Regions from separate parts of the Rahnella sp. GSA61A genome, predicted to be linked through region 2. Evidence: predicted binding sites of a transcription regulator. Region 2 holds the regulator's gene; each other region holds the start of a gene.
What was found. The regulator PurR, encoded in region 2, represses purine synthesis genes. The targets are predictions, from matches to a motif close to CANGCAAACGTTTGCNTG.

Region 1 (9,955 bases), on a different contig from region 2:
CCTGACAGAGTGAGCGTGAAATCAGGTAAATCATGTTCGGGCCGGGCGTTAATACCAGCCCGAGACAAATCAGCAGAAAGGGCAACCAATGGGCGGCATCGGGCATGGAAATCTCCGGCAAAATTCAGAAAGTTGAAGCACACAGATATAGAGTGTTTTACGCTATTTTAGCAAGTGGCAGGTTGTCATTTTTTATTCATCGATTCCGATGCATTCTATGAAGACAGCTTTTGTTCCTTCCGACTGAAAACTCAGGATTTATCATGACCAACACTATGATGTCCCCGCGTCTGGCGGTTGCCAGTCAGATTGCGGCGCAGGCCGCCAGACTGGCGCTGGACTTTTTTCACCGCCGGGACGCTATCGAAATCAGCAGTAAGCGTACGCAGGATTTCGTTTCAGAAGCCGATCTGGCGGTTGAGCAGTTTATCCGCACCCGGCTGGCAGAGCATTTTCCGCAGGATGCGGTGATCGGCGAAGAGATGGGCGGCATTCTGACCGACGCGCCGTGCTGGGTGATTGATCCTATCGACGGCACCTCGAATTTCCTGCGCGGTTCGCCGCTGTGGGGCGTGTCGCTCGGGCTGGTGGAAAATAAACAGCCGGTGATCGGCATTGTGGCACTGCCGGTTTTAAACGACCTGTTTGCAGCAGAATCCGGAAAGGGGATTTTCCTCAACGACAAACCCTTCCGTCGCGATGATCGTTTTGAAGATGTACAGATTGTGTCGCTGGGCGACAGTGCGGACGACAAGCTGGACGAAGCCTCGGCCTTTTATCAGGGGATCCGCGCGGCTGACTGGTCAGTACATTGTTATCGCTGTACCACGGTCGGCATGGTGTTTGCGGCAAAAGGCATTATCGACGGCCATCTGCAACGGCGCACCACGCTGTGGGATATCGCTGGCGGCACGGTGTTGTGTCAGGAAGCCGGGCTGGAAACGGTGGTGAAATTCGCGAAGACAGCGGACGGCAGCGACAATTTCCGACACATGTCGGTGGCGGCCGGTACGGCGAATCTGTTGTCGGCAGTCACTCCGTTATGGCCCGCTTTTGAACCGAAGTGAGCCAAAGTGAGTCGCGCTGAGTGCTCTCTCTTTATGAGAGAGCAAATCTTTGCAACGCGTGGCAGATCATGTTTTTAAGGCGGGCCGGTAACATGAAAAATTCGTCCGGTAACCCTAAAATTACATTACGAAAGACAGCGCTTAACAAAATGAAATATAGTTTCATTTTCCCTAAAGTTCCCTTCATTCCGGCCGTTATGAGTGTTTCCTGTCACTGACTTTCCGATGTGCCCAGATGAAAAAGATCACCAACCTTTCCATACTTGCCCGTTTGCTGGGTGCATTCGCACTCGTCCTGAGCCTGCTGTTGATTCTGGCGGCGATGTCAGCCTGGCTGCTCAACAGCAGTAATCAGCAGATTGAAAACTACCGTGCCTACCGGCTTCCCGGCGTGCAGTATCCGCTGGTGATGCGCGGCACGCTGGCGGAATTACGCCTGCAACAGGTGCAATATATCGCCTCGCCAGAGGGGGCGCCGCGCGACGGCCACCGGGTCGAAATCCTTCAGGCGGTTGCCACTTTTAAAGACGCGGAAAATGCGTATCTGAAGCTGGACAGCGGCGGCAGTCAGTCAGATCTGTTTAAGCAAATCGTCGCTAATTTTGAGCAGTTTTCGCTGGCGAATAATGATGTAATTGCGGCGGTTGAACGCAACGACATTGCGCAGGCCACGAAAATCAGTGGCGATAACTCACGGAAATATCGCACACAGTTAATGGCGGATCTGGCAACGCTGGTCAAAAACGAGCTGACCAACAGTGAGCAGGCGGCAGCGGATGCGCGCAGCAGCTATCACACGGCCAGCGCAATGTTTTTAGTGCTGGTCGGCGTGGCGTTTATTCTTTCACTGACGATGGCGCTGCTGCTGGCGCACCATCTGGTGAAACAACTGGGTGGTGAACCGGCTTATGCCGCCTCTATTATGCGTGAAATCGCTGCCGGTAATCTGGCGGCAAAAATCACGCTGAAACCGGGTGATGACGGCAGTTTGCTGGCTTCGCTGAACGGCATGAACCAGCAACTGAATAAAACTATTCATCAGATTATGGAAGGCAGTGAATCCATCAATCATGCCGCCAGTGAAATTGAACAGGGTAATGTGGATTTATCACAGCGCACCGAAGAACAGGCGGCCTCGCTGGTGCAGACCAGTTCCAATATGCAAAACCTGACCGCGACCGTCAGCCAGAACGCTGAGAACGCCCGGCAGGCCAGCCAGCTGGCGCTGGAAACCTCGAGAACAGCGTCTCAGGGCGGCGTGATTGTTACGGGGATGCAGGCACATATGCGTGATGTTTCCGGCAGTTCGAATGAAATTATCAATATCATCAGCGTGATTGAAGGCATTGCCTTCCAGACCAACCTGCTGGCGCTGAACGCCGCCGTGGAAGCGGCGCGTGCCGGTACGCAGGGTAAAGGGTTTGCGGTGGTGGCGAGTGAGGTGCGGGTGCTGGCGCAAAAAAGCGGGCAGGCGGCGAAAGAAATTAAAGATCTGATTCAGGGCACCGTCAGCAAAATTGCCGAAGGGTCATTGCAGGCTGATCGCGCCAGTAAAGCCATGAATGAGATTGTCAGCTCGGTGAATAAGGTGGCTGAAATTGTCAGAGAAATCTCGACAGCAAGTTCTGAGCAGCACACCGGTATTCACGAAGTGGGGATTGCCGTTGACCAGATGGACAGGGTGACGCAGCAGAACGCCGCGCTGGTGGAACAGGCAGCGGCAGCGGCGCAATCCCTGACGGAACAAAGCGTTGAGCTACGCAACGCCGTGCGATTTTTCCGCACGGCGACAGCCTGAGCCGGGGGCATCAGGCTTTATCTGTGAGGGTTATCTGCGACTCCCAGTCCGTATCGGGGTGTTGGGCAATCTGCTGTGGCGTCATCGGACGCCCCAGAAGATAACCCTGTAAGGTGTCGCAGCCCAGTTGCGTCAGAAATTCCTGCTGTTGGATCGTTTCAACGCCTTCGGCCACCACTTTCAGGTTCAGCGTCTGGCCGAGGGCAATGATCGCAGAAACGATACTGGCGTCTTCGCTACCGGCAATCAGGTCATTAATAAATGCACCGTCGATTTTCAGCTCACTGGCCGGCAGACGTTTCAGATAGAGCAGGCTGGAATAGCCGGTACCGAAATCATCAATGGAGGCTTTTACGCCGTACTGTGTCAGGCGCTCCAGAATTTCCACGCTGGCATCCGGGTTACGCATCGCGGTGGTTTCTGTCACTTCCAGCGTCAGCATTTCAGGCGGGATCTGATGGCGTTCAATGGTTTCAATCACCATTTCGACCAGATTCGCCTGCTCAAATTGCAGCGTGGAAAGATTCACCGCTACCGTCCATTGCGTATGACCGGCCAGATGCCATTCCCGCAACTGGCGACAGGCTTCATTGAGCACCCATTCGCCAATCGGGATAATCAGTCCGGTTTTTTCCGCCAGCGGCAAAAACACATCCGGGCTGAGGAGGTTACCGTCGCGCTCCCAGCGCAGCAGCGCTTCGAAGCCACTCACCGGCCCGTAAGGCGCAATAAATTTCGGCTGATAGTGCAAACGCAGCTCATGGTGTGCAACCGCCAGACGCAAATCATTGAGCATTTGCAGCTGGTTCTGGGCATTGGCATTCATCGACGGCTGGAAGAAACTGTGACCGTTACGGCCGGAATTTTTGGTGTGATACATCGCGGCGTCAGCATTGAGCATCAGCTCGCGTTCATTCTCGCCATCGCCCGGATACACCGCGATCCCCACGCTGGCAGAGACCAGCAGTTCGTAGCGGGAAACGTAAAACGGACGCGCAATAAGATGCACCAGTTTATCGGCCAGTTGCGAGGCATCGGTGGGTTCGGTGATCTCAACCAGCAGCACAAACTCATCGCCGCCGAGCCGCGCCAGCGTATCTGTCGCCCTCAGCTGCGATTGCAGGCGTTCGGTGACTGAAATTAACAGCTGATCGCCGATGTGATGGCCGAAGGCATCGTTAACGGCTTTGAATCCGTCGAGATCGAAAAACAGCACCGCAAACTGTGATTCGCCACGTGACGCTTTCTGAAACGCCTGACTCAGGCGGTCTTCCAGCAACAAACGATTTGGCAAATGGGTCAGATTGTCGTGCAGCGCCAGTTGGGTCAGCTCGCGGTTCGCCTGTGCCAGCGAAGATGCCAGAATCGAGGTGCGTGCCTGCATCCGGCCATCAAGGATAGAAATGATCAGGGTGATCGCCAGAATCGCCAGCGTGACCACAATCACCAGCAGTGCCAGCCAGTTATTGTCTACGCCGCTGAACGCCGCCATACTGTGGCTGTCCATCGGGAATTGTGCCGCAGCCATGCCAATGTAATGCATACCGACAATGGCAGCGCCCATTACCACCGCAGCGCTGATGCGCAGCAGACGGACATTGGGTGACTGATGACGCAGATTGAATGCCATCCACAGCGCCGCGCCGGAGGCGACAATCGCCACTCCCACGGATAACGCGACCCAACGGTAATCGTAGACAATGGGCGGCATCATCTGCATCGCCGCCATACCCGTGTAATGCATCGCGGCAATACCGCCGCCCATCAGCAAGGCACCGGCAAGTAACCGCCCGGTGGGTAACTCCTCAAGGCATACCAGCCACAGCGCAAAAGCTGAGGAAATGATGGCAATCAGCATAGAAAGCAGGGTAATTAAAGGGTCGTAACCCATTGGCATCGAAGCATTAAAGGCCAGCATGCCGATAAAATGCATCGACCAGATGCCGATACCCATTGCAATGGCGCCACCTGTTAACCAAAGTCGGGAAGCCTTTCCCTCTGTGGTGGCAACCCGGCCTGCCATATCAAGCGCGGTATAAGAGGCAAGCATTGCAACAATGAACGAAAACATCACAAGCACATTGTTGTAATTACTGGAAAACATGTGAGGCTCCACCAACAGAGAGTCGAAAGCGACGGGTTAATTTGTTATCCGGCGATAATGGCATTAAGCCTTATTAAAGGCGAACGAAGTTGCGATAATTTTTTTGGCATAATTAAGATTAATCCGTAAGTGATTTTAATCAAATAAAAAGATTTTTGATAAATTAACCCTGAAGAAAGTCAGGGTTAATAAAGCGAATCTGATACGCGCTTTGAAAGTGTTGTCTATAGTTAACAAATAATTAATTGAAAAAGGACAGAAGACTTTTATGCTAACTGTGCATCATTTGGATAATTCCCGTTCACAGCGAATCTTATGGATGCTCGAAGAATTGGGCGTCCCTTACGAAATCAAATGTTATCAGCGGGATAAAGGAACCATGCTGGCGCCGCCATCGCTGAAAAAAGTCCATCCTCTGGGCAAGTCGCCGGTGCTGGAAGACAACGGGCTGATCCTTGCGGAATCTGGCGCCATCATTGAATACCTGCAGGAAGTGTACGATGAGGCGGGCACGCTGAAACCCACGGCGTTTGCTGAGCATCAGCAGTATCGTTACTGGATACACTACGCTGAAGGTTCTCTGATGCCTTTGCTGGTGATGAAGCTGATTTTTAGCCGTCTGGGTAAACCGCCGATGCCGTGGCTCATCCGTCCGATTGCCGGCGCCATAGGACAGGGCGTGCAGAAGAATTATCTGGATAAGCAGATTTATACGCATATGGATTATCTGGAACAGCATCTGAGTACACATCCTTATTTCGCCGGTCAACAGTTCAGCGCGGCAGATATTCAGATGAGTTTCCCGATAGAGGCGATCAATGCCCGCGCCGGACTGGGAAAATATCCTCTGCTGAAGGCCTGGTTATCGAATGTCACCGCGCGTCCGGCATATCAGAAAGTGCTGGAAAACGGCGGTTCGTTTAATATTTTGCGTTAATTTCTTATCCATTTTTTATATTTTCAGGCGTTCATTACGGGCGGAGTTTTACGTAATAAACGTCTTATAAAAGATAAACCACAATAAATACCCTGTTATTTATTTCCCTTCTTTCCCCTCCTTGTTTGTCTCTTTTTCTGCCACCGGATAAATTTCCACCACAACCGCGTTTTTATTGACCAGACAACGGTAAATTGTTGTCATTCACGGTTGATGTACGGCGGTTAAAGGCAGGATAATCGTTTGCGTAATTTTTTGTCCTGCCACACGCGATGCGAGTTAAACGTTTGCCTTGCCGTTCTGACGCCGTTTTCGGCGATTTCAGGCGACAAATAAGGAAGTGAACGTGCAGAAACGGTTTCATAATGACCACGCCGGCTAATCAGTAAAGACATTCAGAGGATTTTCCATGTCGAGTCAACAACCTCAAGCTGGCCGCGCAGTTGCGCCAAAAGGCCCGCTTGATGCTTTTTTCAAAATCAGTGCGCGTGGCAGTAACGTCCGCCAGGAAGTTATCGCTGGCTTAACCACCTTTCTGGCGATGGTCTATTCGGTGATTGTCGTGCCCTCGATGCTCGGCAAAGCGGGCTTCTCGCCAACCGCAGTGTTTGTCGCGACCTGTCTGGTCGCCGGTTTCGGCTCCCTGCTGATGGGGCTGTGGGCGAATTTGCCGCTGGCGATTGGTTGCGCCATTTCTCTGACTGCTTTTACCGCGTTTAGTCTGGTTCTCGGCCAGCACATCAGCGTACCGGTGGCGCTCGGCGCGGTATTTCTGATGGGCGTGTTGTTCACCATTATCTCGGTGACCGGCATCCGTTCGTGGATTTTGCGCAATCTGCCAACCGGCGTTGCGCACGGTACCGGTATTGGTATCGGCCTGTTCCTGTTACTGATCGCCGCCAATGGCGTCGGTCTGGTGGTGAAAAACCCGCTGGACGGCTTACCGGTGGCACTCGGCGCATTTACCTCATTCCCGGTCGTGATGACGTTGCTTGGTCTGGCGGTGATTTTTGGCCTGGAGAAACTGCGCGTTCCGGGCGGTATCTTGCTGGTGATTATCGCGATTTCCATTATCGGCCTGGTCTTCGATCCAACAGTGAAATATCAGGGTTTATTCGCCATGCCTTCTCTGGCGGGGGCTGACGGTAAATCGGTGATTTTCGATCTCGATATTCTGGGTGCACTGAAAGCTGCGGTATTGCCCAGCGTGCTGGCACTGGTGATGACAGCGGTGTTTGATGCCACCGGCACCATCCGCGCTGTCGCCGGACAGGCAAACTTACTGGATGAAAACGGCCAGATCATCAGCGGCGGTAAAGCCCTGACGGCTGACTCCGTGAGCAGTATTTTCGCCTCCCTGGTTGGCGCATCTCCGGCAGCGGTTTATATCGAATCGGCAGCCGGTACGGCGGCGGGCGGCAAAACCGGTCTGACGGCTACCGTCGTCGGTGTGCTGTTCCTGCTGATGCTGTTCCTCTCTCCGCTGTCTTATCTGGTACCGGCTTACGCCACCGCACCCGCGCTGATGTACGTGGGTTTGCTGATGCTCAGCAATGTCACCAAACTGGATTTCAATGATTTCGTGGATGCGATGTCAGGGTTACTGTGCGCAGTATTTATCGTTCTGACCTGTAACATCGTCACCGGTATTATGCTCGGTTTCAGCGCACTGGTGATTGGACGCATCTTCTCCGGCGAATGGCGAAAACTGAACATCGGCACGGTGATTATCGCCGTAGCGTTAGTGGTGTTTTATGCGGGCGGATGGGCTATTTGATCTGTTTGCTCCCTCCCCTGCGAAGGGGAGGGTTGGGGTGGGGTATTAATGACGAATCAGTAGGTTGAAGTGTGCTTTGGCATGAGTTTTGTCATTAAAACCCCCTCCCGTCCTCCCCCTTCGCAGGGGGAGGAGCAAACCCTCTCTGATGTAACCGCACGCACTGATTTAAATCCCGTCCCCTTTTGATCTACTATTCCAAGGTTCGCTCCGGACTCACTCACCTGTGTCTGGCTGAAATTCATAAAAACAAGAGTCTAAGGAAAGCATGGAAATCTTCTTTACCATTCTGATTTTGATTCTGGTGGTGTCGCTCTCCGGTGTCGTCACCAGAATGTTGCCATTTCAGGTTCCTCTTCCATTAATGCAGATTGCCGTCGGTGCTTTGCTGGCGTGGCCCAATTTTGGCCTGCACGTGGACTTCGATCCGGAACTGTTTCTCGTCCTCTTTATCCCGCCGTTGCTGTTCGCCGATGGCTGGAAAACCCCGACCCGTGAATTCCTCCACCACGGGCGCGAAATTCTCGGGCTGGCGCTGGTGCTGGTGCTGCTCACTGTCGTCGGTATCGGTTATCTGATTTATATGATGGTGCCGGATATTCCGCTGGTGGCCGCGTTCGCGCTGGCTGCGGTGCTGTCGCCGACCGATGCCGTGGCACTGGGCGGCATTGTCGGTAAGGGCCGCATTCCGAAGTCGATCATGAGCGTGCTGGAAGGTGAGGCGCTGATGAATGACGCGTCCGGTCTGGTGTCGCTGAAATTCGCTATCGCCGTGGCGATGGGCACGATGATCTTTACCGTCGGTGGTGCCAGTGTTGAGTTCCTGAAAGTCGCGATTGGCGGTCTGATGGCCGGTGTGGCGGTGACGTGGTTGTACAGTAAATCGCTGCGCATTATGAGCCGCTGGAGCGGTGATGATCCGGCGACACAAATCGTCTTCCTGCTGCTGTTGCCGTTCGCGTCTTATCTGATTGCCGAACACATTGGTGTGTCGGGCATTCTGGCCGCTGTGGCTGCAGGGATGACCATCAGCCAGTCCGGCATTATTCGTAACGCACCGCTGGCGATGCGTCTGCGTGCGAACAGCGTCTGGGCGATGCTTGAGTTCGTGTTCAACGGCATGGTGTTCATCATGCTGGGCCTGCAATTGCCGGGCATTCTTGAGAACTCAATTGATCAGGCGACACACGACCCGTCTATCGTGACGTGGCACCTGTTTGCCGATGTCGGGATTATCTACTTTGCGCTGCTGATCCTGCGTTTTGTCTGGCTATGGGTGATGAAGAATTTCAGCAACCGTTTCCTGAAAAAGAAACCGCTGCTGTTTGGCAGCTACAGTACGCGTGAACTGTGGGTGGCGTCTTTTGCCGGTGTGCGCGGAGCCATTACGCTGGCCGGTGTGTTGTCGATTCCGTTATTCCTCGCCGATGGTTCGGCGTTTCCGTCGCGTTATCAGCTGGTGTTCCTGGCGACCGGCGTCATTCTGTTCTCGCTGATTGCCGGTGTGATTGCCTTGCCGTTCCTGCTCAAAGGCGTGGTGGTGGCTGATGGTACCGCTTATCGCGAAGAAGAGCGCATGGCGAAATCGGTCGCGGCGGAAGTGGCGATTGAAAGCCTGCATAAGATGGAAGAGCGTCTGGCGGCGGATACCGAAGAAAACATTGATGAACAGACGCTGAAGGAAATCAGTTCGCGGGTTATCGGGACGTTACGGCGACGCACGGCCAACCGCGATGATATGGAAACCGCGCTGAAGCTGGAAAACCTCGAGCGCCGCTTCCGTCTGACCGCGCTGCGCGCTGAACGTGGTGAGCTGTATCACCTGCGTGCCACGCAGAAAATCAGTAACGAGACGCTGCAAAAACTGCTGCATGACCTCGATTTACTTGAAGCGCTGCTTGTCGAAAAAGAAGTGTAGTTTCTGTCAGAAATGAAAAAACCGCGTGCGCTGCCAGGTTCACGCGGTTTTTTATTGGCTATTTCCAGTAGTCGCGGCACAACGTGATCCACGCCTGTGCACTGTGCGAGAGATAGCTGCCCTGATGCCAGATCAGCCCGAGCTGCCACGGCATCAGCGGATCCAGTGGCAGCCACATCAGGACATTCTTATCCAGCCGCTGACAGACCGGTTCCGGCAAAATCGCCACACCCATACCGGTTTGTACCATCGCCGCCAGGAAATCCCACTGCCCGCTGCGCGCCGCAATTTTTGGCGTAAAGCCGTGTGAGGTAAAGGCATCCATCAGCTGGCGGTACAGGGCAAAATCTTCGT
Region 2 (9,955 bases):
CGAACTGACCTATAACTGGGGCGTCGACAGCTATGACATCGGCACGGCTTACGGTCATATCGCATTGGGCGTTGATAACGTCGCGCAAACCTGTGATGACATCCGTAATGCAGGCGGGAAAGTGACCCGTGAAGCCGGCCCGGTCAAAGGCGGATCTACCATTATCGCGTTTGTAGAAGATCCGGACGGCTATAAAATCGAGCTGATCGAATCCAAACACGCAGGTCAGGGGCTGGGGAATTAATCTTCCCCGAACACTGACAGGGGCGCAATCGCGCCCTTTTTTATTGACCCATTTTTGCCACAACCCTGCAAGTGGCGGCAAAATTTGCCATAATGCGTGCTGAATTCGATGAAGATAAGAAACTAATGGCCGAGAATAGTGACATTAACGCCCTGAGAGGCCGTTTTCGTGGTTTTTATCCCGTGGTTATCGACGTAGAAACCGCCGGATTTAATGCCAAAACCGATGCGCTGCTGGAAATTGCAGCCATCACCCTGAAGATGGATGAGGACGGCTGGCTGCAAAGCGATGAGACCGTGCATTTCCACGTCGAGCCCTTTGAAGGCGCGATACTGGTGCCGGAAGCCCTGGCGTTTAACGGTATCGATCCGACCAATCCGTTACGCGGTGCAGTCAGTGAATATGAAGCCCTGCACGAGATTTTCAAAGTCATCCGTAAAGGGATGAAAGAGCAAAACTGTAACCGCGCGATCATCGTGGCGCACAACGCCAATTTTGATCACAGCTTCCTGATGGCGGCGGCTGAACGTGCCGGACTGAAACGTAATCCGTTCCACCCTTTTGCCACGTTTGATACCGCCGCATTAAGCGGGCTGGTGCTTGGGCAAACGGTGCTGGCAAAAGCCTGTATCAGCGCGGGCATCGTCTTTGACAGCAGCCAGGCACATTCTGCGTTGTATGACACCGAGCGCACAGCCGAGTTGTTCTGCGAGCTGGTCAACCGCTGGAAACGCTTAGGAGGCTGGCCTCTGGCGCTTTCAGACGAAGAAGTCGAAGACGAAACAGCATCGGAAGAAAATCAGCAATAACAACTTTTGCACCGAACTGAAGACAAAAAAAGAGCGACATCATGTCGCTCTTTTTACTTTCCGGCCGAAAAACCGTTAGTCTTCTGTCGTATTACTCTCTTCAGAAGATTTGTATTTCTCAGCGGTTTCTTTGATCAACTGCTGCAGTTCGCCGCGCTGGAACATCTCAACCACGATGTCGCAGCCGCCAACCAGTTCACCGTCAACCCACAGTTGCGGGAACGTTGGCCAGTTAGCAAATTTTGGCATCTCAGCACGGATGTCCGGGTTCTGCAGGATATCCACGTAAGCGAAACGCTCGCCACAGGCTGAAAGCGCCTGAACAGCCTGAGCGGAGAAACCGCAGCTTGGCAGTTTCGGCGAACCTTTCATGTACAGCAGAATCGGGTTTTCAGAAACTTGCTTCTGAATTTTTTCAATTGTTGGAGTGGTCATTTCTTGCTTCCTCAAGCCGGTACAGGCTGTCACGATCATTACTCTTCACGCGCAGCATAAAGAGACGGTGCGCAATCACAATACCTTCTATTGTAACGATGGCAGCCATCAGATAAAAACGCCATTTTTTGTGTGGTCTTTCTCAATACTGGCATTTTGTTTAACAATCTTTAATGTGTGCGCTCAGGCTCACATCTTTAAACATTCATTGAGAATAACATTTTTGGCGTTCACCGATAACGCCAGATTTGCAAAATTCCATTCTTTAACTCAAATATTAACACCATGAAAAGTGGTTATTTTTTTGACTAAAAATGGCGGTTATTTCGACATAAAAAAAGCCATTAACTTTTTCTCACAATATGATCTAGAATCGAGTCAATTCGTGCTTTTTTGTCAGGTTCTTTTAGGCAATACTCTGACATCCCTGATGTTTAACCTACCACTCATGGTAACGAAGCTATGCGCTTACTGTTCACGCTTTTTGTGCTGCTCTTTACCCAGCTATTTCTGAATATGGCACATGCATCGCCGCAGACACGTGTTTCTGCCGATCAGCGTAAAAGCCATGTTAATCAGGCTGCACCTGAAGAACGGCGAAAGCGAAAAACGGTGGCCGCGAAAACCAGTAAAAAAACTAAAATCGCGCCAGTGACAGAACAAAAAATTCAGGACAAGAATTCGAAGAAGAAAGTTAAAAGTACCGAACTGGCTAAACGAAAGACCACGACGGAGAAAAGTGTCAAAACGACCCGGGCCGAAAGTAAAAAAGAAAAGACACTGAAGACCACGCGGGCCGAAAGCAAAACAGAGAAACACGCCAAAACCCGTTCACTCGCGAAAAACAGCACGGAAAGGGTCAGTAAAAAAGAAGCGTATGGCCGGCACCGTAAAGGTAAAAAGCCCGAAGAAGACAGCAAACCGATTACGCTAAGTGCAACGCATAAAAAACGCTATCAGCATGCCCAGCAAACGGCGATGACCAAACTGATGCATCAGGTAGGAAAACCATATCGCTGGGGCGGAACCTCGCCGAATACCGGTTTTGATTGCAGCGGCTTAGTCTATTACGCCTACAAAGATTTGATCCGTATTAAAATGCCACGCACAGCGAATGAAATGTATCACCTGCGCGATGCGGCTCCGGTCAAACGCGGCGAACTTGAAAGCGGTGATCTGGTGTTCTTCAGAATCAATAACCGCGGCGCAGCAGACCATGTTGGTGTTTACGTGGGGAACGGCAAGTTTATTCAGTCTCCAAGAACGGGCGAAGACATTAAAATCACCTCTCTCGGCGACGATTACTGGCAAGATCATTATGTGGGTGCACGCCGGGTAATGACGCCGAAAACGATCCGATAATAAACAATTCGTTAAGTCTGAAGTTTCGCTAATCAGCCATTGAATAGCATTTAACGAAGAGTTTCTGCAGGGAAGAGTATCGGCGGTAACGGCCACTGCGTAAAATTGAAAAGGGCGATTCCTGTAACAGGAATCGCCCTTTTTTATGGCGGATCACTTACTGAATCAGTTCATCACCGCAGTGAAACTGAAAGCGATAATCATAAGCAAAGCGCATACCGTGGTGATCAACGATAATTTCAGGTTGCTGTCCATCAAACCCCCCTTTCGGATCAAATTGTGGCATTTTTTAAGCCACACTAATTGTGTGCCAACGCATTTTCGCATAATTAACATTTAAAATCTTGTGCTGAATGACAATGTATCCCTGAGAATTTTACTTCCACTTTCCTGCATTATAAGAGAAAATTGTCGGTTAACACGCCTGTGTGCCGGTTGATTTCACCCGAGAGCATTTCACGCCTCATTCTGAAGAATCCACCCAACGATTTCACTGCCCTTTTAGAAGCCAGCAGTGAGATCCACGCAAGCAAACGATTAACATAATGCTAACGTGCTGAAACACGTGAGTTCAGGAGTCATTGTTTACATGGCAACGATTAAAGATGTCGCAAAGCGCGCTGGCGTTTCCACTACAACCGTGTCGCACGTCATCAATAAAACACGTTTCGTCGCCGAAGAAACCAAAGAAGCGGTTCTCCTTGCAATCAAAGAGTTACATTACTCGCCGAGTGCTGTAGCCCGCAGTCTGAAGGTCAATAACACCAAAACGATCGGTCTGCTTGCCACCTCCAGCGAAGCGCCCTATTTTGCCGAAGTGATTGAAGCCGTAGAAAACAGCTGCTTCTCCAAAGGCTATACGCTGATTTTGTGTAACTCGCATAATAATCTGGAAAAACAACAAGCCTACCTGCAAATGCTGGCGCAAAAACGCGTCGATGGCTTGCTGGTGATGTGCGCGGAATATCCTGATGAGTTGCTCAATATGCTCGAGGAGCACCGTTCGATCCCAATGGTGGTCATGGACTGGGGCGAAGCGCGTAAGAACTTCACCGACAGCATTATTGATAATGCTTTCGAAGGGGGTTACATGGCCGGGCGTTATCTGATTGAACGCGGTCATCGTGATATTGGGGTGATCCCGGGCCAACTGGCACGTAATACCGGCGGTGGCCGCTTCCAGGGTTTTGTGAAAGCACTGACTGAAGCCAATATTCCGCTGCGTGACGAATGGGTGGTTCAGGGCGATTTCGAGCCGGAATCGGGCTATCAGGCGATGCATAAAATTCTGATGCAGAAGCACCGCCCGACTGCCGTATTTTGTGGCGGCGATGTGATGGCAATGGGCGCAATCTGTGCCGCAGACGAACTGGGCCTGCGCGTCCCTCAGGATATTTCCGTAATCGGTTACGACAATGTGCGTAACGCCCGTTACTTCTCCCCCGCGCTGACAACCGTGCATCAGCCGAAAGAACGTCTGGGTGAAATGGCCTTTACCATGTTGCTGGACAGAATTGTCAGTAAGCGTGAAGAGTCTCAGACCATTGAGGTGCATCCGAAACTGGTCGAACGCCGTTCCGTAGCCGATGGTCCGTACCGCGATTACCGCCGTTAACAGATATCGAACGCCTGCAGATGCAGGCGTTTTTTTCTAATCACGCAGCCATTCCTGATTCATGGTTTCTGTATCGCCCATATATTCCAGCAACCAGGCCAGCGAGGGTGACGGATTGCTTTGATCCCACGTCAGGCAACACGGGCTGTCGGGAAACGTATTTTCCAGCGTCAGCACCTGCAACTTTTTCTGTTCTATCCACGGCGTGACGCGATGAACCGGCATCATACCCACGCATAAGCCTTCGGTCAGGCATTCCAGCGCGCAGGTCCAGTCTGGCACGACCAGCCGCCGCTGGTTATCCAGCGTCCATGTATCCCGCTTAGGCAATGTCCGGGAGGTGTCTTCCAGACAGAGTGCAGGATAAGGCCGCAGCTCATCATCATTCAGCGCGCCGGATAACTGCGCAAGCGGATGTTGCGGGCTGACGACGCAATGCCAGTCCATAAATCCCATGTCACGAAAACTGAAGCCCCCGCCAACCGGTATCGCGCGTGTAGCACCGATCGCCACGTCTGCCCGCCCGTCAACCAGCGCATCCCAGACACCATTAAACACTTCTGAGTGAATAATGAGTTCGGTGTCCGCAAAATGGCGGTAGAAATCGAGCACCAGACGCCGTGTCCGTGCGGGTTTTACAATCCGGTCAACCGCCACACGTAATTCGCCGCGCCAGCCGTTCGCCACCTGCTGACACTGCCGGCGCGTGGCTATCATTTTTTTTGTCAGAATCCGCGCTTCATCGACAAAAACCTTTCCCGCAGGCGTCAGTACCACGTCACGATGGCGACGTTCAAACAACGGCACGGCCAGCCACTGCTCAAGCTGACGGACGGTATAGCTGATAGCAGAAGGTACGCGGTGCAAATCTTGCGCTGCCGCACTAAAACTACCTGTTCTTGCCACGGCATCTACCACTTCAAGGGCGTATTCTGACCACATAATTCAGCCTTCAATATTTTTGATAGCAGAGTGCAAATATTAGCGTTTCACAAGCCTGTTATCAAAGCGTTAAACTCCGCCTCCGGTATGTAATCTGCATCACATCATCTGCAATAAATAAATTAATGAGACGATAATGAAACCCTCCTTTGGATTTATGCTCTATCTCGCGGGACTGAGCATGCTGGGCTTTTTAGCCACTGATATGTATCTGCCTGCGTTCAGCGCCATGCAAACCAGTCTGATGACCAGCCCCGGGATGATCAGCGCAAGTCTGAGCATTTTTCTCGGCGGATTTGCTCTCGGTCAGTTGTTATGGGGGCCGTTGTCAGACAGGATCGGCCGTAAACCGGTATTGCTTCTTGGTCTGACACTGTTTGCGGTCGGTTGTCTGGGCGTTATCTGGGTTGAGAATGTACGCGCCCTTCTGGCCCTGCGCTTCTTACAGGCGATGGGCGTTTGTGCCGCCGCAGTCACCTGGCAGGCAATCGTTGTTGACCGTTTCTCTGCCGATGTGGCGAAAAAAACCTTCGCCAGCATTATGCCGTTAGTGGCTCTTTCTCCGGCACTGGCACCATTACTTGGTGCGTGGGTACTCAATCATTTTGACTGGGAAGCCATTTTTGCTCTGCTGACCGCAGTCGCCGTCGTCCTGGTGCTGACGACGCTGACTCTGCGTGAGAATAAACCTGCAAAACAAGCGAAGGCTGATAAAACAGGGTTTGCGACGTTACTGAAATCGCCTGTTTACAGCGGGAATGTCATGATTTATGCCGCCTGTTCAGCCGGATTCTTTGCGTGGTTAACGGGTTCACCGTTTATCCTGAGCGACATGGGTTATTCACCCGGTGCCATCGGGCTGAGCTATGTCCCGCAGACTATTGCTTTCCTGCTTGGTGGTTTTGGTTGCCGTGTTGTGATCAGCAAGCTGGACGGTAATAAAATTCTGCCATGGTTACTGGCGGGTTACGGCGTCAGTATGGTGACTTTGTTCTGTGTTGCCATGTTCACGGATGCCGGGCTGATTAGCCTGCTGATCCCTTTCTGTCTGATGGCTTTGGTGAATGGTGCAACCTACCCAATTGTTGTCGCAAATGCATTAATGCCGTTTCCTGCTAATACAGGCAAGGCGGCAGCATTGCAAAATACGCTGCAGCTCGGGTTGTGCTTCCTTGCCAGCTTGCTGGTTTCCGCATTTATTGTGCATCCGCTCATGGCGACAGTCACGATCATGCTGTCTACACTATTGTTGGTAGTTTTGGGTCGCTGGCTCTCTTTGCGGCATGAAATCACGCAAGACAATGGACAGAAATCAGAGCAGGAAGCTCAGACAAGGCATGCTAATTAATAGTGATAATACCCTGATGAAACAGTCACTTAACGGGCATTTTCATTCATCACGATTAACTATTGAGAATGCCTGCCAGCGAGCCTATACTCAACAAAACCAAATAAAATAGCACTTTTACAAAACTTTTATCACATACTTAAGCCAGACGCGCGGACAGTGTCACACTTATTTTTTTGTACTTTTTCAAGGATGATTTTCCTGCACGTCTTACGGCGCGCAGGCGTTCTTCTTAATTTCCTCTGTTGGTGTCGAATATCGGGCGAGGCGCTAGTCGTCTGTTCTCATAAAGACCTGCAAAAATAGCCTTTGCTTTTCCCGGCAGGTTAATAAGTCAGAAGAGAAAGTGATGGAGAAGCTATGAGTTCATCGTGTATAGAAGATCAAAGCATTCAGGACAATCAGTGGTACCGGATCGCCAGTGAAATGCTGGCGATGGCAGATATTCAGGTAAACGGTAATCGTCCTTTCGACCTTAAAGTAAAAAACACTGACTTCTTTAAGCGTGTTTTACAGGAAGGTTCTCTGGGCCTCGGTGAAAGTTATATGGACGGTTGGTGGGAATGCGACCGTCTGGATATCTTTTTCCAGCGCGTTATTCGTGCCGGTTTGGAAAGTAAACTCCCCCACCATTTTAAAGATACTTTACGTGTCGCCGCAGCACGCCTGACCAATCTGCAATCCCGCAAACGGGCGTGGATTGTTGGCAAAGAGCATTATGATCTGGGCAACGATTTATTTACTCTGATGCTCGACCCGTACATGCAATATTCCTGCGGCTATTGGAAAGAGGCCACTACGCTTGAAGAAGCACAGGAAGCAAAACTCAAAATGATCTGTGACAAGCTGCAATTAAAACCGGGACAGCGCTTGCTGGATATCGGTTGCGGCTGGGGTGGATTATCAGAGTTTGCGGCAAGAAATTATGGCGTGAGCGTTGTGGGTGTCACGATTTCTGCTGAACAACAAAAACTGGCTCAAAAACGCTGTGAAGGGCTGGATGTCACAATCCTGCTGCAGGATTACCGTGACCTTAATGATCAGTTTGACCGCATTGTTTCTGTCGGAATGTTTGAGCATGTGGGTCCGAAAAATTATCAGACCTATTTTAATGTCGCCAAACGCAATATCAAACCTGACGGCATTTTCCTGCTGCACACCATCGGTTCTAATAAAACAGACCTTAATGTCGATCCGTGGATTGATAAATACATCTTCCCCAACGGTTGCCTGCCGTCGGTTCAACAAATTGCACAAACCAGTGAGTCATTATTTGTAATGGAAGACTGGCACAATATCGGCGCTGATTATGACCGCACGCTGATGGCGTGGAATGAACGCTTCCAGAAACACTGGCCGGAACTGGCGGAAAAATACGGTGAACGTTTCCACCGCATGTTCACCTACTACCTGAATGCCTGCGCCGGTGCTTTCCGCGCCCGGGACATTCAGTTGTGGCAAGTCGTCTTTAGCCCGCAAGGCGTTGATGGCGGAATGCGCGTACCACGCTGATGGTTGTATGCGTTAGCTAATAAAAAACCGGACACTGAATGTCCGGTTTTTTTATGTCAATAAAGGGTCTGAGATAACTTATTCGGCTTTATCGATCATCGCCTGTGCCGTAGCGATCGCCGCTTCACGACTGGCTAATACGCGTTCGACCGTATCGACAATCGCCTGAGTTTGCGGATCGATTTCGATATTAATTTTGTCGCCCAGACGTTTCGTGCCCAGCGTTGTGCGTTGCAAGGTTTCCGGAATTAAATGTACACAGAAACGGGTGCGGGTCACTTCACCGATGGTGAGACTAATACCGTCGATCCCGATATAACCTTTATGTAATACATATTTCATCAAATCTTCATGCGGCATACGGAACCAGATCTGACGGTTATTTTCTGACGTCAGGATTTTTGCCACTTCCGCCGTACAAATAATATGACCAGACATTAAATGTCCGCCAATTTCATCATTAAAACGCGCTGCACGTTCCAGATTAACTGAGTCGCCCTCTTTCAGTTCGCCCAGATTTGTCAGGCGCAGGGTTTCTTTCATCAGATCAAAACTCACCAGGTCACCGTTCACTTCAGTCACCGTCAGGCAGCAACCGTTGTGTGATACCGATGCGCCGAGTTGCAGGTTATCCAGCATATCTTCAGGTAAACGAACAACATGGGTACGGAAATTGGGTTTCTCGTCGATCGATACGACCGTGCCGGTTCCCTGTACAATTCCGGTAAACATAGCCTTTTCCTCAATGTTTGAATCTGTTGTATTAAAACGTCACTCCGTTCAGTTTGCCGCAGAATTAATTGAAAGCCAAATCTCTGCAAGAAGAAATAGCACCGTCTGCTTCAATTCCATTATTTAACCAGCTATTAACAGCTTTGTTTGCTTAAAAATACCGACAATGTACAATCTTCGGACTATTTCTCTCTGTTTAATGCCATCTGTTGTGGCGTTTTTTATTCAATATAATCAAGAAAAAAGGTGTATCTGTGCAGAAGTACCTTGCAGAAGCGCGGGTTTTGTTAGCGCTTGCCATCCCGGTCATCCTTGCGCAAATAGCCCAGACATCCATGGGCGTTGTGGACACAATAATGGCGGGATCGGTCAGTGCCACGGACATGGCTGCCGTCGCTGTCGGCACCTCAATCTGGTTGCCGGCGATTTTATTCGGACACGGTTTACTCTTGTCACTGACACCAACCATCGCGCATTTAAATGGAGCCGGGCGTCGCGATAAAATTGGTCATCAGGTTCAGCAAGGATTCTGGCTGGCGTCGGGGGTTTCGGTGCTGATCATCGCGGTGCTGTCACAGTGCGACCATATTCTTAGCCTGATGCATAATATTGATCCCGAACTGAAAGCAAAAGCCGTCGGCTATCTGCATGCCATTATGTGGGGCGCTCCGGGCTATTTATTCTTCCAGGTGCTGCGTGACCAATGTGAAGGTTTGTCAAAAACCAAGCCAGGCATGGTGTTCGGCTTTATCGGTCTGCTGGTGAACATTCCCGTGAATTACATTTTTATTTACGGCAAGTTCGGTGCGCCCGCGCTCGGTGGCGTCGGCTGTGGTGTCGCCACGGGGACCGTATATTGGGTCATGTTCTTCATCATGCGGATTTACGTACGTCGCAATCGTGCCCTGCGCGATACTCAGCCGCATTCGCGGTTTGCGAAACCCGACTGGCCGACA
Region 3 (9,955 bases), on a different contig from region 2:
GAACGCATTGATGATATTAATCTGAGCGATGAAGATGATTTCCCGACGCAGGTCAGTGATGCGTCCGGTAATGCCAATCTGAGCATTGGTTGTATCCGTAATGACTACGGCATTCCTGAGTTACTGCAATTCTGGTCAGTGGCTGACAACGTCCGTTTTGGCGGCGCACTGATGGCGGTGGAAACTGCCGAGAAGCTGATTAACGAGTACTGGTACTGATTATGTCCGATGAAGTGATCGCTGACGTCAGCACCGCACCGGTTGCCGGACGTGTGGCGTTAGGCATTGAATATGACGGCAGTGCCTATTTTGGCTGGCAGCGTCAGCAGGGCGTCGCCAGCGTGCAGGAGTGTCTGGAAAAAGCACTGAGCCGTGTGGCCAATGCACCGATCGTCGTGTTTTGCGCCGGGCGTACAGACGCAGGCGTCAGCGCAACGGGGCAGGTGGTGCATTTCGACACGCCGGTGCTGCGCAAAGACGCGGCATGGACGATGGGGGTGAATACCCATTTGCCCAAAGATATCGCTGTGCGCTGGTGTGCGAATGTGGGCGAGGATTTTCATGCCCGTTTCAGCGCCACCGCCCGCCGGTATCGATACGTTATTTATAACAACCGTTACCGTTCAGCGATTTTGCATGCCGGCGTGACCCATGTTCACATGCCGCTCGACGTCGAAAAAATGCAGCTTGCCGGTCAGGCGTTGCTGGGTGAGAACGATTTCACGTCTTTTCGTGCATCACAGTGCCAGTCGCGTACGCCATGGCGTTATGTGATGCATGTGAATGTGAGCCGTCACGGCAGCTATGTGGTGGTCGATATCAAGGCTAATGCGTTTGTTCATCACATGGTGCGCAACATCGTGGGTAGCCTGGTGGAAATCGGTGCCGGTAATCAGCCTGTTGGCTGGATGGGGGAGCTACTGGCAGCGAAAGATCGCAATCTTGCGGCAGCTACGGGCAAGCCTGAAGGGTTATATCTGGTCTGCGTGGATTACCCTGAGAAATTTGCGCTGCCTCAGGTGAATATGGGACCCCTGTTCCTCGAAGATTAAGGAACGGATCAAGCGATTGTTTAAATGGGCTGTTAAACCGGAAAGAGGTGGAAAATCAAATGGGTTTTATTCACTTTGTCATTGATTTTATTTTGCATATTGATGTGCATTTAGCGGAGCTGGTTGCGCAGTATGGCATCTGGGTTTACGGCATTTTATTCCTGATTTTGTTCTGCGAAACCGGTCTGGTGGTGACACCTTTCCTGCCGGGTGACTCATTATTGTTCGTAGCAGGTGCGCTGGCGGCGTTGCCGGGCAACGACATGAACGTTCATCTGATGGCGTTCCTGATGGCGATTGCGGCGATACTCGGCGATGCGGTGAACTACACTATCGGACGGGTATTTGGTGAACGTCTGTTCAGTAATCCTGATTCAAAGATTTTCCGTCGCAGTTATTTGGACAAGACGCATAAGTTTTACGAGAAACATGGCGGCAAAACGATTATTCTTGCGCGCTTCGTGCCGATCGTCCGCACGTTTGCACCGTTTGTGGCCGGTATGGGGCATATGTCTTACCGCCATTTCGCTGCGTATAACGTGATTGGTGCACTGGTTTGGGTGCTGTTATTTACCTATGCTGGCTACCTTTTCGGCGATCTGCCGATTGTTCAGGAAAATCTGAAATTACTGATCGTGGCAATCATTGTGGTTTCCATCCTGCCGGGTGTGATTGAAATCTGGCGGCACAAACGCGCAGCGGCCAAAGAAAAGCGTCAACAGGATTAATTCCGTACGTTTTTTACGCAAGCGCTTTAAAATTTAAGGCATTAAACCTGAGGGTAGGACCAGTTTTTTATCCACAGTGTCTGGCCGTTATGGTTTAATGAGCGACAATTTATGGTCTGTTCCTGCGAACAACCCTTCTGTGGCGCGGTGTGTGAGGTTTTTTATCACCCCGTACACAGGCGATTTTGGGTAGGTTTCAGGGGACTTGTTACAGCATGAACAGCGGACTGGCTTCGGCCGGGTTCAAACAGAAAGGTTATCGATGAGCTGGATTGAACGAATTCTTAGTAAGAGCACTGACTCGCAAACCCGTAAGGCAAGTATTCCTGAGGGCGTCTGGACTAAATGTGACAGCTGCGGGCAGGTCCTTTACCGCGCCGAGCTTGAGCGCAATCTCATGGTGTGCCCTAAGTGCGACCACCATATGCGCCTTACCGCGCGTATGCGTCTGTCCACTTTCATGGACGAGGGCAGTGAGATTGAGTTAGGCAGTGAGCTTGAGCCTAAAGATGTTCTGAAGTTTAAAGATTCCAAGAAATACAAAGATCGTCTGGTTGCAGCACAAAAAGAAACCAACGAAAAAGACGCCATGGTCGTCATGAAAGGTACGCTGTTTGGCATGCCAATCGTGGTCGCATCGTTTGAATTTGCTTTCATGGGCGGTTCAATGGCGTCCGTCGTGGGGGCACGTTTTGTGCGTGCCGTTGAGCAGGCACTGGAAGATAACTGCCCGCTGGTCTGTTTCTCTGCCAGTGGCGGCGCCCGTATGCAGGAAGCGCTGATGTCGCTGATGCAGATGGCGAAAACCAGTGCAGCACTGGCGAAGTTACAGGAACGTGGCCTGCCATACATTTCTGTACTGACTGACCCTACGATGGGCGGTGTTTCTGCCAGTCTGGCAATGCTGGGTGACATTAACGTCGCGGAGCCGAAGGCGCTGATCGGTTTTGCCGGTCCACGTGTTATCGAGCAAACCGTTCGTGAAAAACTGCCGCCGGGCTTCCAGCGCAGTGAATTCCTGATCGAAAAAGGTGCGATTGATATGATCGTACGTCGTCCGGAAATGCGCGCCAAACTGGGCAGCGTTCTGGCGAAACTGACCGGGCAACCGGAGCCGAAAGTGGCTGACGTCCATGTTGCTGTCAACGGTTCTGCCGCTGACAACCAGGATGCCTGATCGAACAGGGTAAACGCCGGTCAGTTATTCGGGCGGCCACCGCGTGTTGTGCCGCCCACACTGTTTTTCTGCAAAACAGACAGCCGTGCTTTTACTCTGTTGGTGTGATCTGACAAAGAGGGCATTGCCTGCTGTCACAGTCTGGTGATGTAGTGTCGAAGTGAACCTGACAAGGTTGAACGGGACTCATGCAAAATCAACTTATTCCCCAAGCCACGTCGCCTTTGGCCACGTGGCTTTATTATCTTGAACATCTCCACTCTCAGGCTATTGAGCTTGGCCTTGACCGGGTCAAAGCGGTTGCCGCCAAACTCGACTTACTGACGCCAGCGCCGCTGGTTTTCACCGTGGCCGGAACCAATGGTAAAGGCACCACCTGCGCGACGCTGGAATCCATCCTGATGGCGGCGGGTTACCGTGTGGGCGTTTACAGCTCCCCGCATCTGGTGCGCTACACTGAACGTGTCCGTATTCAGGGGGAAGAATTAGCGGAATCTGCGCATTGCGAATCTTTTGCGGGGCTGGAGGCTGGCCGTGGCGATATCTCGCTGACCTACTTTGAATACGGCACATTGTCGGCGTTGCAGCTGTTTAAACAGGCTAAGCTGGATGTGGTGATACTTGAAGTCGGGCTGGGCGGTCGTCTGGATGCGACTAATATTGTCGATGCCAGCGTGGCTGTCGTCACCAGTATTGCGCTGGATCATACCGACTGGCTGGGATCTGACCGCGAAAGTATTGGCCGCGAAAAAGCCGGTATTTTCCGCGCCGGTAAACCGGCCGTGGTGGGTGAGCCGGATATGCCACAATCCATTGCTGCGGTTGCGCAGGAAAAACATGCGGATTTACACCGCCGCGATGTGAACTGGCATTTTTCTGCGGATGCCGGACAGTGGCGCTGGGCAGCGCGGGAAGAAGGTAATGAGGTTAACGTGCTGGAAGGTTTACCGTTGCCGAATGTACCGCTGGCTAACGCCGCGACCGCGCTGGCTGCACTGCATTATTCAACACTGGATATCCCTGAAGCCGCGTTGCGCAGCGGTTTACAGCGCGCTGCTTTGCCGGGACGTTTCCAGACGGTGAGTGAATCGCCAAGGCTGATCCTGGATGTCGCGCACAATCCGCATGCGGCAGCGTATCTGGCCGGACGTCTGGCGGAACAGCCGCGAAAGGGTGGCAAAGTGCGTGCCGTCGTCGGAATGTTGAAAGACAAAGATATTGCCGGTACGCTGGCTTGCCTGTCGCCGCAGGTGGATGAATGGTATTGCGCGCCGCTGGAAGGCCCGCGCGGGGCCAGTGTCGAAGAACTGACCGTCCATCTGCCGCAGGCGCGCCAGTTTGATGATGTGGAGTCTGCCTGGAAACAGGCTATGCAGGAGGCGGCTCCTCAGGATATTGTGATTGTCTGCGGCTCGTTCCATACCGTAGCTCACGTAATGGATGCTATAGACACGGGGAAAACCAGTGGCAAGTAAGTTTCAAAATCGTCTGGTCGGGACGGTCATTCTGGTGGCACTGGGTGTCATCATTTTGCCTGGTTTACTCGACGGCAAGAAAAAGCATTACGAAGACGAATTTGCGTCTATTCCATTGGTGCCAAAACCGGGTGATGTTGAGGAACAGGACTCGGTGCCACCGGTCACGCAATCTTTGCCTGCTCAGCCGCCGGAAGGTGCCGATCAGATGATGAATGGTGAACAGGACGATACAAGTCCTGCCAATAACACCAACGCCGCCAATCATGGCAATGTGGCGCCGGGTAATACCACGATAGAAGCGCCGCCGGTCACCACACTGCCTGAGCAGAAAAAACCGGTGCAGCCTGCTCCTCAAAAACCCAAAGTGATCGAACCGAAACCGATGGTGGAAGCGAAGCCAACGGTGAAACCTAAGCCGGTCGAACAGCCAAAACCGGTTGAACAACCGAAGGCCGTTGCTGAACAGCCAAAACCGGTTGAACAGCCGAAGGCTGCGCCGGCAGAAAAAGCGCCGACAGGGCAGTCTTATGTGGTGCAGCTTGGCGCATTGAAAAATGCCGCCAAAGCCAATGAGATTGTGGCGAATCTGCGGTTGTCTGGTTTCCGTGCTTACACAGTGCCTGCAACACCGGTACAGGGGCAGATCACGCGCCTGTACGTCGGCCCGGATGCCTCGAAGCAGAAACTCGAAGCGTCACTTCCGCAACTGCAACAGCTGAGCGGATTGGGTGGGCAGGTTCGCGCTTACTCCGCACACTGACTTTGCTCCTCCCCCTGCGAAGGGGGAGGCGGGGAGGGGGTTTAGCGGGCAACGCCAGATTCAACGTTGCCATTAATACCCCACCCCAACCCTCCCCTTCGCAGGGGAGGGAGTCGTTAAAACATAAAAAATACCACGGAGGGCACAAGCGATTTGTGCCCTTTTTCTATAAGATCCTCTGGTTGGATTTTTATAGGTTTTGCTGCGATTGAGGTTTTTTTAATCGCTATTATTAATTTGTCTGACCGGCTGATTTCCCCTACGCAAACGTTTTCTTTTTCTGTTAGAATTCGCCGCGAACTGGATGCCGGGGCAGATGTGACTGGATTAGACACTGGAATAGTTAATGGTCTGGATTGATTACGTCATTATTGCGGTTATCGGATTTTCTGCTTTAGTCAGTTTGATCCGTGGCTTTGTTCGTGAGGCTTTATCGCTGGTAACCTGGGCTTGCGCCTTTTTTGTTGCCAGCCATTATTACCCTTACCTCGCCATCTACTTCACACGTTTCGAAGATGAGTTAGTTCGAAACGGGATCGCAATTGCCATCTTGTTCATCGCGACGTTGATCGTAGGTGCAATTGTCAACTATGTGATTGGTTCACTGGTTGAAAGAACCGGGTTGTCCGGCACTGACAGGGTGTTAGGTGTGTGCTTCGGCGCACTGCGCGGGGTGTTAATTGTCTCCGCGATGCTGTTCTTCCTCGATACTTTTACCGGTTTTTCGCAAAGTGAAGACTGGAAACAATCCCAGTTGATCCCACAGTTCAGTTATATCATCAGGTGGTTCTTTGACTACCTGCAGAGCACGTCGAGTTTCTTGCCAAAACATATTTAGTTTTGGCAGCGCTGAAGAGGAAAAGACAACATGTGCGGTATTGTCGGTATCGCCGGTTTCATGCCGGTAAACCAGTCGATTTATGACGCGTTAACGGTGTTACAACACCGTGGTCAGGATGCCGCAGGCATCACCACCATCGACGCGAATAATAACTTCCGTTTACGTAAAGCGAATGGCCTGGTGAAGGATGTTTTCGAAGCCCGCCATATGCAACGCTTACAGGGCAACATGGGTATCGGCCATGTGCGCTACCCGACGGCTGGCAGTTCCAGCGCTTCAGAAGCTCAACCCTTTTACGTCAACTCTCCGTTCGGCATTACCCTTGCCCATAACGGCAACCTGACCAATGCTCACGAATTGCGCAGCAACCTGTTCGAAGGCCAGCGCCGTCATGTGAACACCACGTCCGATTCTGAGATCCTGCTCAATATCCTGGCGAGTGAACTGGATCGTTTCCAGCATTACCCGCTGGAAGCTGACAACATTTTTGCTGCGGTTGCCGCAGTGAATCTGAAAATCCGTGGTGCCTACGCGTGTGTGGCGATGATTATCGGTCATGGCATGCTGGCGTTCCGTGACCCGCACGGTATCCGTCCGCTGGTTATTGGTAAACGTACGCTGGAAGATGGCCGTAATGAGTACATGGTGGCTTCTGAGAGTGTGGCACTCGATACGCTGGGCTTTGAGTTCCTGCGCGACGTTGCGCCGGGTGAAGCGGTGTATATCACCGAAAAAGGTCAGTTGTTCACCCGTATGTGTGCCGAGAACCCGCAGTACAATCCGTGCCTGTTCGAATACGTGTATTTCGCGCGTCCGGATTCCTTCATCGATAAAATTTCCGTCTACAGCGCCCGTGTTCGTATGGGTGAAAAGCTGGGCGCGAAAATTGCCCGTGAATGGGAAGACCTGGATATTGACGTGGTGATCCCGATCCCGGAAACCTCCTGTGATATCGCGCTGGAAATCGCTCGCATCCTGGATAAACCGTACCGTCAGGGATTTGTGAAAAACCGCTATGTCGGCCGTACCTTTATCATGCCGGGCCAGCAGGAACGCCGTAAATCTGTACGCCGTAAACTGAATGCTAACCGCGCTGAATTCCGTGATAAAAACGTGTTGCTGGTGGATGACTCCATCGTGCGTGGCACCACCTCTCAACAGATTGTTGAGATGGCGCGTGAAGCCGGAGCGCGACGTGTTTATCTGGCGTCTGCGGCACCGGAAATCCGTTTCCCGAACGTGTACGGTATCGATATGCCAAGCGCGAACGAGCTGATTGCCCATGGCCGTGAAGTCAGTGAAATCAACCAGATAATTGGTGCTGATGCCTTGATCTTCCAGGATCTGAGCGACCTGATCGCCGCAGTGAAAGAAGACAATATGGATATCGAGAAATTCGAATGTTCAGTTTTCGACGGTGTTTACGTCACCAAAGACGTTGACCAGAACTATCTGGAATACCTCGAAGCCCTGCGCAATGACGACGCTCAGGCGTTGCGTGGCCAGCAGGAAGCTGAAAACCTTGAGATGCACAACGAAGGCTGATTAGCCGGTTGCTGACATCCGCATAAACGCGCCCCTCCGGTGAACACCGGGCGGGCGCGTTTTTTTATGCCTGAATTTATGTCAGTATTGGCACCACCGGGTCCGGGTTCATTTTTCTAAGGCAGTGTTCATGAAACGACTTATCGTCGGTATTTCCGGCGCCAGCGGCGCAATCTATGGTGTCAGGCTCTTGCAGGTATTGCAGAGCGTACCTGATATCGAAACACATCTGGTGATGAGCAATGCGGCCCGCCAGACGATGACACTGGAAACCGATCTCACACTACGCGACGTTCAGGCGCTGGCCGATGTGGTGCATGATTCCCGCGATATCGCGGCCAGCATTTCTTCCGGTTCTTTTAAAACTGCCGGAATGGTGATTTTGCCCTGCTCGATCAAAACGCTTTCCGGCATCGTAAACAGTTACACCGACGGTCTGCTGACCCGTGCAGCCGACGTGGTGTTGAAAGAGCGCCGCCGTCTGGTGTTGTGTGTGCGTGAAACGCCGCTGCATCTCGGCCATTTACGGCTGATGACCCAGGCCGCTGAACTGGGTGCTGTCATTATGCCGCCGGTTCCGGCGTTTTATCATCGCCCGGCCTCGGTGGAAGATATCATCGATCAGACGGTAAACCGGGTGATTGATCAGTTTGATATCGAACTGCCGGAAGACTTATTTGTTCGATGGCAGGGCAGTCGTTAAACTTTCACGTCCCAATACGCACTCATTTCGCGCACTTCAGTTACATTGCACCAACAATGATCACAATTTGATTCATTGGGGTGCAGTGTTAAACCTCCCTTCAGCTATCCTTCCCTCAGACCTTTGAAAACTTTCATTATCCCGATGCTTTTTTGACCGGTTTTCACTCTCTCGCTGCGGAAAGTCGCGATGCGGAGAAACGGCACGAAAAGTGCATGAGAAAATCTGGCAAAAAGCCATTTGCATCGTTCAGCAAACTATAAAAAGACGTTCATTCACGCACACACAACCACAACAGATGAATAATCACTGAGGCTAATGTATGAAAAAGTTGTTCAAGGTTCTCCCGCTGGTTCTGGTCTTAGCCAGTGCAGGTAGTGCATTTGCTGCCGTGCCTAAAGCAATTAATATCGGTACTGATCCGACTTACGCCCCATTTGAATCAAAAGACTCCAGCGGCAAGCTGGTTGGTTTTGATATCGACCTGGCCAACGAGATGTGCAAACGTGCAGCCATTAAATGCACTTACGTTGAAAGTGATTTTGATGCGCTGATCCCGTCCCTGAAAGCGAAAAAGATTGATGCGATTATTTCCTCATTATCCATCACTGAAAAACGCCAGCAGGAAATTGATTTCACAGAGAAACTTTACGCCGCTAACGCCCGTCTGATCGCGCCTAAAGGTTCTAAAGTTCTGCCTACTCTGGATGCGCTGAAAGGTAAAAATGTCGGCGTTCTGCAGGGTTCCACTCAGGAAGCTTATGCCAACGCGATGTGGCAGCCAAAAGGCATCAACGTAGTCGCTTACCAGAACCAGGATCTGATTTATGCGGATCTGGCTTCCGGTCGTCTTGACGCGGCATTCCAGGATGAAGTAGCAGGCAGCGAAGGCTTCCTGAAACAAGCTGCAGGTAAAGATTACGCGTTTGCTGGCCCGTCAGTTAAAGACGATAAATTCTTCGGCGTGGGCACCGGCATGGGGCTGCGTAAGACGGATACTGACCTGAAAGACGCACTGAATAAGGCATTTGACAGCATGCGTAAAGACGGGACTTACGACAAACTGGCGAAAAAATACTTCGACTTTGATGTTTACGGCGGCTGATACGCGTCGTGAGATGTGCCAAAGGGGGCGGTGTGCCGCTCCCTGCGGTTCTGACGCTGGCTGTCTTTTTGTCTGCGCAGGGATCCACTAAAGACAGGAAAAAACCATGCTGTATGGGTATTCCCAGGTAATTATCCAGGGCACGTTAGTGACACTGGAGCTGGCGATTTCGTCAGTCATTCTGGCGCTGGTGATAGGGTTAATCGGCGCGGGCGGGAAACTGTCAAAGAACCGGATCGTGTCTGGTTTTTTTGGTTGCTACACCACGCTTATTCGCGGCGTACCTGATCTGGTATTAATGTTATTGATTTTCTACGGGTTGCAGATTGCGCTTAACAGCGTCACCGAATCACTGGGATTGACGCAAATTGATATCGATCCGATGAGCGCCGGTATTATCACGCTGGGCTTTATCTACGGGGCTTATTTCACTGAGACGTTCCGTGGTGCGTTTATGGCGGTCCCGCGTGGACAAATCGAAGCTGCGACGGCTTTCGGGTTCAGCGGTTCACAGATTTTCCGACGAATTTTATTTCCGGCCATGATGCGCTTTGCACTGCCGGGTA

Region 1: a site for PurR is predicted at 6,183-6,200, ahead of LC431_RS17870 (NCS2 family permease). Genes of this name have one in related genera too.
Region 3: a site for PurR is predicted at 5,456-5,473, ahead of cvpA (colicin V production protein). Genes of this name have one in related genera too.

The regions. Positions count from the first base shown of each region.
Region 1 is NZ_JAHXYO010000014.1:134,280-144,234, reverse strand. It holds gene LC431_RS17895 (LysE family translocator) at 1-106, opposite strand, end outside; gene LC431_RS17890 (inositol monophosphatase family protein) at 264-1,067, shown strand; gene LC431_RS17885 (methyl-accepting chemotaxis protein) at 1,303-2,865, shown strand; gene LC431_RS17880 (bifunctional diguanylate cyclase/phosphodiesterase) at 2,876-4,969, opposite strand; gene LC431_RS17875 (glutathione S-transferase family protein) at 5,238-5,906, shown strand; gene LC431_RS17870 (NCS2 family permease) at 6,316-7,683, shown strand; gene LC431_RS17865 (Na+/H+ antiporter) at 7,952-9,601, shown strand; gene LC431_RS17860 (LysR family transcriptional regulator) at 9,660-9,955, opposite strand, start outside.
Region 2 is NZ_JAHXYO010000016.1:61,756-71,710, reverse strand. It holds gene gloA (lactoylglutathione lyase) at 1-244, shown strand, start outside; gene rnt (ribonuclease T) at 337-1,053, shown strand; gene LC431_RS18940 (Grx4 family monothiol glutaredoxin) at 1,129-1,488, opposite strand; gene LC431_RS26305 (hypothetical protein) at 1,469-1,597, opposite strand; gene LC431_RS18935 (C40 family peptidase) at 1,951-2,850, shown strand; gene LC431_RS18930 (YnhF family membrane protein) at 3,016-3,105, opposite strand; gene purR (HTH-type transcriptional repressor PurR) at 3,440-4,465, shown strand; gene punR (DNA-binding transcriptional activator PunR) at 4,502-5,407, opposite strand; gene punC (purine nucleoside transporter PunC) at 5,544-6,755, shown strand; gene cfa (cyclopropane fatty acyl phospholipid synthase) at 7,116-8,267, shown strand; gene LC431_RS18905 (riboflavin synthase) at 8,346-8,999, opposite strand; gene LC431_RS18900 (MATE family efflux transporter) at 9,254-9,955, shown strand, end outside.
Region 3 is NZ_JAHXYO010000013.1:37,484-47,438, forward strand. It holds gene LC431_RS16690 (aspartate-semialdehyde dehydrogenase) at 1-219, shown strand, start outside; gene truA (tRNA pseudouridine(38-40) synthase TruA) at 222-1,052, shown strand; gene LC431_RS16700 (DedA family protein) at 1,112-1,780, shown strand; gene accD (acetyl-CoA carboxylase, carboxyltransferase subunit beta) at 2,043-2,957, shown strand; gene folC (bifunctional tetrahydrofolate synthase/dihydrofolate synthase) at 3,146-4,432, shown strand; gene dedD (cell division protein DedD) at 4,422-5,195, shown strand; gene cvpA (colicin V production protein) at 5,542-6,033, shown strand; gene purF (amidophosphoribosyltransferase) at 6,064-7,581, shown strand; gene LC431_RS16730 (UbiX family flavin prenyltransferase) at 7,712-8,284, shown strand; gene argT (lysine/arginine/ornithine ABC transporter substrate-binding protein ArgT) at 8,607-9,389, shown strand; gene LC431_RS16740 (histidine ABC transporter permease HisQ) at 9,496-9,955, shown strand, end outside.